DNA from 2 places in the Bacillus sp. N1(2025) genome. Region 2 is predicted to be linked to the other one. Evidence: a T-box and tRNA genes for the amino acid it is inferred to sense, from the RefSeq annotation. Region 2 holds a T-box; the other holds one or more tRNA genes.
The links. A T-box is a leader RNA that pairs with one kind of tRNA and senses whether it is charged. The one in region 2 lies ahead of thrS (threonine--tRNA ligase), so its partner is inferred to be a tRNA-Thr.
Positions count from the first base shown of each region.

Region 1: it encodes a tRNA-Thr, which carries the amino acid that the T-box ahead of thrS (threonine--tRNA ligase) is inferred to sense. The anticodon was not compared.

Region 1 covers NZ_JBLTJB010000008.1:18,610-24,719, forward strand. Annotated here, with positions in the region: gene ACNFN4_RS16465 (PTS transporter subunit EIIC) at 1-364, opposite strand, end outside; gene murQ (N-acetylmuramic acid 6-phosphate etherase) at 492-1,421, opposite strand; gene ACNFN4_RS16475 (GNAT family N-acetyltransferase) at 1,521-1,997, opposite strand; gene ACNFN4_RS16480 (DUF523 domain-containing protein) at 2,016-2,468, opposite strand; tRNA gene ACNFN4_RS16485 (tRNA-Glu) at 2,649-2,720, shown strand; tRNA gene ACNFN4_RS16490 (tRNA-Val) at 2,724-2,799, shown strand; tRNA gene ACNFN4_RS16495 (tRNA-Thr) at 2,805-2,877, shown strand; tRNA gene ACNFN4_RS16500 (tRNA-Tyr) at 2,897-2,981, shown strand; tRNA gene ACNFN4_RS16505 (tRNA-Gln) at 2,986-3,057, shown strand; gene sigW (RNA polymerase sigma factor SigW) at 3,287-3,850, shown strand; gene rsiW (anti-sigma-W factor RsiW) at 3,864-4,490, shown strand; gene cdaA (diadenylate cyclase CdaA) at 4,655-5,476, shown strand; gene ACNFN4_RS16525 (CdaR family protein) at 5,469-6,110, shown strand, end outside.
Region 2 covers NZ_JBLTJB010000010.1:105,850-111,959, forward strand. Annotated here, with positions in the region: gene gltD (glutamate synthase small subunit) at 1-637, shown strand, start outside; gene ACNFN4_RS18545 (zinc-binding dehydrogenase) at 969-1,949, opposite strand; gene ACNFN4_RS18550 (LysR family transcriptional regulator) at 2,068-2,934, shown strand; T-box leader at 3,042-3,266, shown strand; T-box leader at 3,300-3,525, shown strand; gene thrS (threonine--tRNA ligase) at 3,578-5,512, shown strand; gene ACNFN4_RS18560 (ArsR/SmtB family transcription factor) at 5,544-5,846, shown strand; gene ACNFN4_RS18565 (MFS transporter) at 5,990-6,110, shown strand, end outside.

The sequences.
Region 1 (6,110 bases), on a different contig from region 2:
AGATGCTTGATATTTTTCTCAGAAACCGTGTGATGGGTGTGGTGTTTTTTCTGTTGAGATCGGCTTTTTTCCGTGAGGCGGCTTCTTTTAAATCAATGTTTTTTCCGGATGACATAAGTTTTGCGAAAGCGTCGGCGACATGATTGACGACACCCGTGCCGAGAATGATCTGCAGTGTTTCGGCTTCGACGACGCCTATTACCCCGTCAAGCTGTTTCAGTGCTTCAATATCCGTTTTGTCCTGATCTAAAGGTGTAATCCTCAGGCGTGTCATACAGTGGGTAAAGCCTGAAATATTCGATGAACCGCCGCAATTGTCCAGGACATCTTTGGCCAGTGATTGATAAAATGCCTCTTTGCTCATGGAGATCCTCCTTTGTCCGTGCGATTTTTCCCGGGGAGCTGTGCCTGAAACGCGTCCTAAAAGCGCCTGCGCCGATTATGAAAACGGCGCGGGCTCGTAAAAGCACATTATTTCCACCAAAGAACGATCAGCGTTCTTTTTCTTTTGAAACGTGCTGTTCAATGGCTTTGTCAATGAAGCCGTCTGATTCTTTGAGCAGTGCCTTCGCGTGTGTTTCGTCCGAATTCGTCTTCAGCATGACGATTGCCGTTTTGACATGGCTGCCTGCGGCCTCAAGCGTTTCTTTTGCCTTGTCGTACGGAACGCCCGTGATGCTTTGGATAATGCCGATTGCGCGTTCTTTCAATTTTTCGTTGCTGACATGAACGTCCACCATTAAATTTTCGTACACTTTGCCGCTTTTGATCATCACGGCCGTGGAAATCATGTTCAGAATCATTTTATGTGCCGTCGCCGCTTTCATTCGTGTTGACCCTGTAATCACTTCGGGGCCGACGACGACTTCGATGCTGTGATCGGCATAAGTGCTGATCAATGAGTGTTTATTGCATGTGAGCGCGACAGTTTTGGCGCCGATTGTTTTTGCGTATTTCAGCGCACCGGCCGCATACGGCGTGCGCCCGCTTGCCGCGATGGCGATCACGGTGTCTTCTGAGGTAAGTCCGATCGTTTTGAGATCGAGAGCGCCGGTTTCCTCGCTGTCTTCTATACCTTCAGCCGCTTGCAAAAAGGCGTCTGCCCCTCCGGCCATCAGACCGATGACGGTGTCGGGACTTACGCTGTATGTAGGCGGGCATTCAACCGCATCCAGTACACCGAGCCTGCCGCTTGTGCCCGCTCCCGCATAAATCAGCCTGCCGTTTCGCCGTAAGGACTGATGGGCGAATTGAACGGCAATCTGAATATCGGGCAGCACCTGCTGAACGGCTTCAGCCACTTTGAAATCCTCTTCGTTAATGATGCGGAGAATTTCCATCGTGTCTGCTTGATGGATTGAAGCGGTCTGCGGATTTCTGGTTTCTGTGGTCAATCTGTGAATGTTAAGCCGGTCTGTCATGATTGTACCCTCCCAAGTCGTTAATACTTGAAGTATATGGGCTTCTGAATAGATGTTTCAAGAAAAATCGGCAGGGATGAGATGGATAATCAAGCGCTTTCACAAAAAATGATGCAGAATGTGCTGTTCACCGATCGGGCCGATCCTGCGCCGCCCTTTATCAATAAAACCGGAAGACCGGTACAGGTTCTTTGCACGATGATTGCGATGGTTTACTGCAAGCACGATTTCATCACACCAAGGAAAGTAATTTGCGACAAAAGCGGGGAGCTGCAGCATCGCTTGTTTGGCATAACCTTTTCCCTGATGCGGTGCATGTAAGGACAGCGCACTCAGCAAAATGGCAGACACATTGTTCGAATACGGGGCAATGGTTTCTTTTGAGGTATGTAAAATAAAAAAACCGACGGGGCGGTCTTCTTTTAAAATGACTGTCGGGTAGCGATCCCGGATGACAAGAGCCTGCGGCAGGACATCTATCGGCAGAGCTGTGAACTTTTTATCTTCTTCACTCAGCACAAACCCGTTAAGCCCGTCTGCATGCTCCGGTTTATAAAAGGACAGGGCTACATCCATGATATCTACTCTCCTTTTTTATAATTGATCCAATTCATCTTCTGATAGAACACGGCAGCCTGCCCGTTTTAAAAGAGCGGAAGTGATGCCGTCTCCGAGTATTTTTTTTCCTGAGAAAGTGCCGTCATAGATAAAGCTGCTGCCGCAGGACGGGCTGTTTTCTTTAAGGATGACCGTTGCGGCGCCTATTTCTTTTGCGTATGCTAACGTTTTTTCCGCGCCGTCCATATATAAAGCCGTAACGTCTTCGCCTGATGCCGTTACGATTTTTGCTGTTCCGTTCAGCACGTCTTCGCCCGTGCCGCCGATGATTTCCGCCGGTTCGCGGGGAGTGGTGAAGCCGCCCAAAAGTTCGGGGCAGACCATAACAGCTTTCTTTTCTTCTACGAGTCTGCGGATTTTTTCCGAAGCGGCGTGAGAGCCGTTATACCTGCATTCGATACCGCCGAGACAAGAGCTGACTAAGATCATCTGTGTCCATTCCCTTCAATATTTTGATACTTTCATCATAAATGAAATAAGAGAGGAGGGATGAGTTTTTCAGTTAAAAAACGGGTAAAAAAGTTTGAAAATAAAAAAAATAATTTTTCTCTTTACAAATGGGGTACAACCTGTATATAATAACTTTTGTCAGCTCGACGCGGACATAACGGCCCGTTGGTCAAGCGGTTAAGACACCGCCCTTTCACGGCGGTAACACGGGTTCGAATCCCGTACGGGTCATATGGAGGATTAGCTCAGCTGGGAGAGCATCTGCCTTACAAGCAGAGGGTCGGCGGTTCGAGCCCGTCATCCTCCACCATATTTGCCGGCCTAGCTCAATTGGTAGAGCAACTGACTTGTAATCAGTAGGTTGGGGGTTCAAGTCCTCTGGCCGGCACTGTTTTTCAAAAAAATACGGAGGGGTAGCGAAGTGGCTAAACGCGGCGGACTGTAAATCCGCTCCCTCAGGGTTCGGCAGTTCGAATCTGCCCCCCTCCACCATTTTTGGGCTATAGCCAAGCGGTAAGGCAACGGACTTTGACTCCGTCATGCGTTGGTTCGAATCCAGCTAGCCCAGTATCAGACACCTTTTGCATAAAGGTGTCTTTTTTTATCAGCATTTTGTTTCGATTTCTGATTGTTCATCAGATATACTATTTTTAAGCTGCTGTTAAGGCAGTATATTCTGTATTTTCCATCTACACCCTGCCTGAAATTTGGTAAAATAAATGTAATAAAAAAATGAAACCTTTTAAAACAATCAACGTATAGATACAGACCGGTGAAGGGCAGAGGTAAGATAAAACATGGAAAACCTGATTAAAAAAAGAATCAAGCAAGTCAAAAAAGGCGATCAAAATGCGTTTGCAGAAATCGTTGACCTTTATAAAGATAAGATTTACCAGCTTTGCTACCGCATGCTCGGCAATGTTCACGAAGCGGAAGATATTGCGCAGGAAGCTTTTATCAGAGCGTATGTCAATATCGACAGTTTCGATATCAACAGAAAGTTTTCAACGTGGCTTTACAGAATTGCGACCAACCTGACCATTGACCGCATCCGCAAGAAAAAGCCTGATTACTATCTGGACGCAGAAGTAGCGGGAGCAGAAGGGCTGACGATGTATTCGCAGATCGCCGCGGACGGGGTTCTCCCTGAAGACGCCGTATTGTCATTGGAGCTGTCGGACACAATTCAGAAAAAGATTTTAAAGCTGCCTGACAAGTACAGAACGGTTATTGTATTAAAGTATATTGACGAACTCTCTTTAATTGAAATCGGGGAGATTCTGAATATCCCTGTCGGCACCGTCAAGACAAGGATACACAGAGGCAGAGAGGCTCTTAGAAAACAATTGAGGGATCTTTAAGTGGGGTGATGAAATGAGCTGTCCTGAACAGATCGTGCAGCTTATGCATAAGCATCTTGATGGAGATATCCTTCCTGAAGATGAAAACGTATTAAAACAACATTTGCAGTCATGCGGGAATTGCAAACGGCATTTTCATGAAATGGAGAAATCCGTAGCACTCGTCCGAAGCACATCGCATGTCACGGCCCCTGCTGATTTTACTGCCAAAGTTATGGCGAATCTTCCAAAAGAGAAAAAACGCGCTTCTGTAAAACGATGGATCAAAACTCATCCGATGATTGCAGCCGCAGCGGTTTTTGTGATTTTAATGGGCGGCGGTTTTTTCAACAGCTGGCATAATGACCACAATTTCAGTGTGTCCAAACAGCCGAACCTTGTCGTGCAGAATCACACGGTCACCGTCCCTGAAGGCGAGACCGTAAAGGGCGATGTCACAGTAAAAAACGGCAAGCTGTTCATTGAAGGAAAAGTCGACGGCAATGTGACCGTCGTCAACGGAGAAAAATACATGGCCTCAGCCGGACAAGTCACCGGGCAGATTGAAGAGATTAACCAATTGTTTGACTGGGTCTGGTACGAACTGAAATCGGCGGGCCAGGGCGTCGTGAGCGCTTTGGACCCGAATGAAGATGAGTAAAGCGTATAATCGCTTTACTCTTTTTTGTGCATCGCCGCGCTGGCTCATTTCACTTGAGAAATCAAAATGTGGTATAATGAGCACGCTATATGATGTACATATTGCTCATGCAGCACAATTCATAACAGAAAAACGAAATGACTGAATTCTTGGAGGACGAGGAAATGGCTTTTGAGGACATCCCATTTTTGCAATACCTCGGCAATGCCGTTGATATTCTCCTTGTTTGGTATGTGATATATAAATTAATCATGGTCATACGCGGGACGAAGGCGGTTCAGCTTTTAAAAGGAATCGTCGTCATCGTATTGGTCCGGATGGCCAGTTCATATTTGGGACTCAGCACGCTTCAGTGGCTGATGGACCAAGCGATAACATGGGGATTTTTAGCGATCATCATTATATTCCAGCCTGAGCTGAGACGGGCGCTTGAACAGCTCGGACGGGGCCGGTTCTTTTCCAGGAGCGGAACCCCCGTGGAGGAAGCGCAGCATAAGACAATTGAAGCGATTACAAAATCGATCAGCTACATGGCGAAACGCCGCATCGGCGCACTCATCGCGATTGAGCGCGATACGGGAATGGGCGATTATATTGAGACGGGCATCCCGCTTAATGCGCAGGTCAGCTCGGAGCTTTTGATTAATATCTTCATCCCGAATACACCGCTGCATGATGGAGCGGTCATTATGAAAAATAACGAGATTGCGGCGGCTGCCTGTTATCTGCCGCTTTCTGAAAGCCCGTTTATTTCAAAGGAGCTGGGGACGCGTCACAGAGCGGCTGTCGGCATCAGTGAAGTGACGGACAGCTTAACCATTATTGTATCTGAAGAGACGGGCGCCATCAGTGTGGCCAAAAACGGAGACCTTCACAGAGAATTGACGGAAGAAGCACTGAAAGAAATGCTTGAAGCCGAGTTTAAGAAGAACGCCAGAGATACTTCTTCTAACCGCTGGTACTGGAGGGGCAAGAAAAATGGATAAATTCTTAAACAACCGCTGGGCTGTAAAGATCATTGCATTGCTCTTTGCGCTGCTGCTTTACGTTGCGGTTAACAACAACCAGGCGCCGACTCCGAAAAAGCCGGGGGAATCCTTTTTTCCGACATCAACGACTGACGAGGCTACGCTTACTGATATTCCTGTAAAAGCATACTATGATGAAGCGAACTATGTCGTCACCGGCGTGCCCCAGACCGTAAATGTCACGATTAAAGGCTCGACAAGTGCGGTGAAAAAGGCGAGACAGACGAAGAATTTTGAGATATACGCCGATATGAATAAGCTGAAGACCGGGACTCATAAGGTCGAATTGAAGGCGAAAAACGTATCGGACGGACTGACGATCTCCATTAACCCGTCAGTCACGACGGTTACGATTCAGGAAAAAACGGCTGAGAGTTTTCCCGTGGAAGTTGAATACTACAATAAAAGCAAAATGAAAAAGGGATACACCCCTCAGCAGCCGATTATCAGCCCGAAAAACGTGCAGATTACAGGTTCGAAAAATGTGATTGATAACATTTCACTTGTCAAAGCATCCGTGAACCTTGAAAATGCAAATGAGACCATTGAAAAGGAAGTGAAGGTGACCGTCTATGACAAAGACGGCAACGCA
Region 2 (6,110 bases):
CAAAGACAAACAATTTATAGACGCTAAAGGGAAAGACGTCATCGTAATCGGCGGAGGAGACACAGGAGCTGATTGCGTGGCAACCGCGCTGCGTCAAAAAGCGCGCAGCGTGCATCAGTTCGGGAAACATCCTAAACTTCCTCAAACGCGCACGAACGACAATATGTGGCCTGAACAGCCGCACGTCTTTACCCTTGAATACGCCTATGAAGAAGCGCAGGCAAAGTTCGGCAAAGACCCTAGAGAATATTCAATTCAGACGACAAAAATGGTGGCCGATAAGCAGGGCCGCTTACAAGAGATTCACACCATTCAAATGGAAAAAGTCAGAAACGAATTCGGAAAGTATGAATTTCATGAACTGCCCGGTACAGAAAAAGTATGGCCTGCTCAGCTGGTGTTCATCGCCATCGGTTTTGAAGGGACAGAACAGCCATTATTGAAACAGTTCGGTGTCGATTCGGCAAATCATAAAATTCAGGCGGCATATGGGGATTATAAAACGAATGTTGACGGTGTTTTCGCCGCAGGGGATGCGAGAAGGGGCCAAAGCCTGATTGTATGGGCGATTAATGAAGGCCGGGAAGCAGCGCGCGAAGTCGACAGTTATTTAATGGGGAGCACTGTTTTACCGTAAATAAAGGGGTTTATTTATAAAACCGGCTGGGATCAGCCGGTTTTTCGTATTGAAATGAAACCTCCTTCTTCCTGTATTGGTCATATAAGGGTAACATGGAAGATAACATATGGATTTTTGTTTTACAGAGTGGAGAGATTGTTTTCTTCCGCAAACTGAGACGATTTGCAAGCCTTGAGCCGTTTATTGTGACGCCTTAAAAAACGTGACGGGCTCTGTATGTCTGCAGTCGATTTGCGGGCAGATTTTAATTGATGAAGAAAAACATATTGAATTTCAAGCGGAAACGCTTATAAACACATAAGGAAACGGACGGGTCCGCTCCTCTTTTTTAGACATCCAAACGAAAGCCGATATTGCCGAACTGCCGTCCTTCCCGCATTCTGTTAAAAGCGGCAGCTGCTTCACTGAGAGGGTACATGCGGTCGATAATGGGACGGATGCCGCAGCGGTTTATCAATTCCAGCATATCCGCGAATTCCTCATTGCTTCCCATTGATGTACCGAGAATATGAATCTGCGGAAAAAACAGCGAGCGAATAGGAAATCCGAGCTGATCGCCTGAACTGGCGCCAAATGTTACGATCCGGCCATTCGGTTTCATAATGTCAAGATAGTGTTGAAACAAGGCGGGGCCTACACCGTCAAGTATGATATCTGCTTTTTCGCCATTCAGCGCCTCATTCCAGTCACCGTAGCTGTCAATTGCCCGGTCTGCACCGTATGACAGTGCGGTTTGTTTTTTGTTTTCGCTGCGGGAAGTGACGCTGACTGTCGCTCCGATAGCTTTTGCCATTAATAAGGCATATGTTGCCACGCCGCTTCCGATGCCCGGAAGGATAAGGTGTTCGCCTTTTTTTAATTGTCCTTTTGTAAATAAGGCGCGATAAGCGGTTAATGCTGATAACGGCAGCACGCCCGCTTCCTCCCAAGTCAGGTGTTCGGGTTTTAAAACGGCATTTTCCTCAGGAACGATGACATAAGGTGAAAATGTTCCGTCGCTCGGACCACCTAAAATATCAGGGACGGCTGGTACGTCCTCAACAGTCTTCCAATTCAGCACCGGGTTGATGATGACTTCTGCATGCAGTAAATGAGACCGGACGCCGTGTCCTATTTCGGTTACGATTCCCGCGCCGTCTGAACCGAGAGTAAATTCATGGTTTCCGGTTTTGTGTTTTTTCATTAAAAACAAATCGCGATGGTTTAATCCGGCTGTTTTCAGCTTTATTTTTACTTCGCCGTTTCCCGGCCGTTTGTCAGGTGCCTGCCTGAAATCAAAGCCATTTTCGTGTATGATAAGGGCATTCATCATTCTTCTCTCCTTTATAATTGATGAGAAAGATTTTACAGGCTGTATCAGCTGCAGTAAATAAATGAAAATTGATAGCCGGCTATCAATAAAAATCATAACAAGAAGGTGTCCTTACATGGAAAGCGGAGACTTAAAGATTTTTCAGGCTGTCGCCCGCAAAGGAAGTATTTCAAAGGCGGCAGAAAGCCTGCATTATGTTCAATCAAATGTGACAAACCGGATTCAGCAGCTGGAACGGCAATTGCAAACACAGCTTTTTTACCGCACAAATCGGGGGATGACGCTGACGCCCGCAGGTGAAAACTTATTGAAAGACGCAGACAGAATCCTTCAATTGCTGCATGAGGCGCAAAAAACGGCGCAAGAGGCAGGCGATCCGAACGGCCCGCTTCGAATCGGTTCTCTTGAAACGGCGGCAGCCGTCCATCTCCCTCAATTTTTCACGGAGTATTGCAGCCGTTACCCGAAAGTACAGCTGTCTCTGTCAACCGGTGATACACATACCTTAGTGCAGCGCGTCTTACATTATGAGCTGGACGGCGCTTTTGTTTATGGACCGGTCGAATACGAAGATCTTGAGCAAGTCGCTGTATTTCAAGAAGAATTGGTCTTGGTCTCAAATGAGCGGGAAGGCAGTTTGCAAGACTTGTTGCGAGAGCCGATTCTTTATTTTGCCGCGGGCTGTTCGCACCGCCGCAAAATAAAAAACATACTGAAAGAAGAGGCAGTGCCCGCACATAAAATCATTGAATTCGGTACGTTGGAAGCCATTATTGGGGCGGTGCAGGCGGGGATGGGGGTTTCCTTTCTGCCTGCATCAGCCGTCCGTTATTTTCAAAACAGGAAAAATCTTTTTCTTCATGAGCTCCCTGAACATTTTCGGAATATGAATATATCATTCATCTACCGGAGTGATTTATTTTTGACATCGGCGTTTGAAGAACTGCTGAATGGATTAAAAGCATTACCGAACGGAAGATGAGAAAACAGGACAGCTGTGTACGCCAATTTTTTTCGTTCTGGTTTTTCTTAAAAAAACTTTCTTTTTCGGAAAATTTATGTATAATAAAAGAAAGTTTTTCGGATAAAGTATCTGCAATGATAAGGACATGAGACATTTTAACCGGCCATACAGAGAGGGAGGGCGCGGCTGAGACCTTCCCGGCACGAAGAATGAGCTTACCGCCTTTTGAGCTGTATCGGTGAACGAAAGCAGCCGATACCGTATAGCCGCGTTACGGCAAAAATGAGCCGTCACTTGAAGTGGCGGGAATTTGGGTGGAACCGCGGGTCTGACACACACTCGTCCCTTTTTTGGGATGAGTGTGTTTTTATGTTTATATAAGAAAAATGGCAATGATAAAGGACATGAGACATTTTAACCGGCCATACAGAGAGGGGAGGCGCGGCTGAGACCTTCCCGGCACGAAGAATGAGCTTACCGCCTTTTGAGCTGTATCGGTGAACGAAAGCAGCCGATACCGTATAGCCGCGTTACGGCAAAAATGAGCCGTCACTTAAAGTGGCGGGAATTTGGGTGGAACCGCGGGTCTGACACACACTCGTCCCTTTCTTTGGGATGAGTGTGTTTTTTATTTTATTAAAAATAAAGGAGAGATCAGACCGTGAAGAAGCCACACATTGTGATTACTTTTCCTGATGGAAAACAAAAAAAATACCGGAAAGGCGTTACGTTAGAAGAGATCGCTCAATCAATCAGTCCGAGTCTGAAAAAGGCGTCTGCCGCCGGAAAGGTAAACGGATCGTTATATGACCTTAGAAGAAGCATTCATAAGGATGCGGCGATTGAACTGTGCAGTTTTCAGTCTGAAGCAGGACTGGAAGTGATGAGACACACAGCAGCACACGTATTGGCGCAAGCGGTAAAACGTCTGTATCCGAAGGTTTGTTTAGGGATCGGACCCGTTATTGACAATGGCTTTTATTATGACTTTGATATGGATGAAACGATTACTGAAAAAGACCTGGCCGTCATTGAAAAAGAGATGAACCGAATCATTTCGGAAAATCCGGAAATTATCAGAGAAGAAATCCCCAGAGAAGAGGCAGAGCAGCTGTTTGCTCATGAACCGCTGAAGCTTGAGCTCTTAGCGGGTATTCCGCAGACTGATACAATCAGTATATACCGCCAGAGCGAATTCATTGATTTATGCCGGGGTCCGCACTTGGCGTCTGCCGGACAGATAAAAGCTTTTTCGCTCACTCATGTATCAGGGGCTTATTGGCGCGGCGACAGCAACCAAAAAATGCTCCAGCGCATCTATGGGAAAGCATTTTCCTCAGAAAAGGAGCTGAACAGACATTTTCAGCTGTTGAAAGAGGCGGAGATGAGAAATCATCGGAAATTGGGAGCGGAGTTACAACTTTTTATGTTTTCGGAAGAGGCGCCGGGTATGCCTTTTTATCTGCCGAACGGTCAGTTTATCCGAAACACGCTTGAATCATTTCTGCGTTCAAAGCAGGATGCCTATCATTATCAGGAAGTGCGTACCCCTATGATGATGAACCAGCGTCTTTGGGAGCAATCCGGCCACTGGGATCATTATAAAGAGAATATGTATTTCTCAGAAGCCGATCATCAGCGCTTCGCGTTAAAGCCGATGAACTGCCCCGGCCACATGCTCATATTTAAAGAAAAGCTTCGTTCTTATCGTGATCTTCCGATTCGGATGGCTGAGTTCGGTCAGGTGCACCGTCACGAATTCAGCGGGGCGCTTAATGGCCTGCTCCGCGTCAGATCTTTTTGCCAAGATGACGCACACATTTTTGTAACGCAGGATCAGATCGAGAGTGAGATCGCTTCGGCACTGCAGCTGATTCACGAGGTGTACACCGCATTTGGTTTTTCCTATGATATTGAGCTGTCAACAAGACCGGAAGATTACATGGGAAGCGAACGCTTGTGGGACAGGGCTGAGAGCGCATTAGAAAAAGTATTAAAAGAACAGGGATATCGTTTTCGGTTTAATCGGGGAGATGGCGCATTTTACGGACCGAAAATTGATATTCATATAAAAGATGCGCTGAACCGGAGCCATCAATGCGCCACTGTCCAACTGGATTTTCAAATGCCGGAGAAATTTGATTTAACATATATTGATGAAAAAAACCAAAAAGTCCGTCCTGTTGTCATCCACCGAGCGGTATTCGGATCTCTCGACAGATTTCTCGGAATCATTACAGAACATTTCGGGGGAGCGTTCCCTTTATGGCTTGCACCGGTACAGGCAAAAATCATCCCAGTATCAAACACCGCACACCGGGACTGCGCAGAACAGGTGCACCTGCAAATGAAGAAAGCGGGTATCCGGGCTGAGCTCGATCAGCGCGATGAAAAACTCGGCTATAAAATCAGAGAAGCACAAATGAAAAAAATACCGTATATTGCTGTTGTGGGAGATCAAGAGTGCCGCCATCAATCTGTACATGTACGGCAATACGGGCGGGAAGACACATTTGAAGAGAATGTGAGTGATTTTATGTCCCGGATCATAAGAGAGGCAAAACAAAAAATAGAGATTGAAGAAAAACTACATTGACATATCGTAAAATCACGATATAATAAAGCGTATGAAACCTATTGATGTTTTTAAAGCGTTGTCTAATGAGTCACGGCTTGAGATTTTACAATGGCTGAAAGAGCCGGACCGTCACTTCGCCCCGCATGATGGCATTGATATGAATGAGATCGGAGTATGTGTCAGCCAGATCACCGATAAGCTTCAGATGACACAGTCAACGGCGTCTCAATATCTTTCCATTCTTCAGCGGGCGGGCCTTATCCAAACAAAACGGATTGGCAAATACACCTATTATAAAAGAGATGAAGAAGCGATAAAGGCGATGGCCGATTATTTTCAGCGCGAAATGTAGGGCTGAATCCTTTAGAAGAGGGATTCAGTTTCTTTTTCCGGCTACACATCGACATATTGCGATTTGTTTCTGTTTGTTCAACCTTTTATATCGATATATCACAATATATCTTTATATAAAACATCAATGAAGGAGTGTGTCAGGTGCAAAATACCTGGAAGATTTACATTTTGGCAATTATCAGTTTTTTAGTGGGGACGTCTGAATATGTGATATCCGGGATGCTTGATAAAATTGCAGGTTCCTTGGGAGTTACTGTGGCAG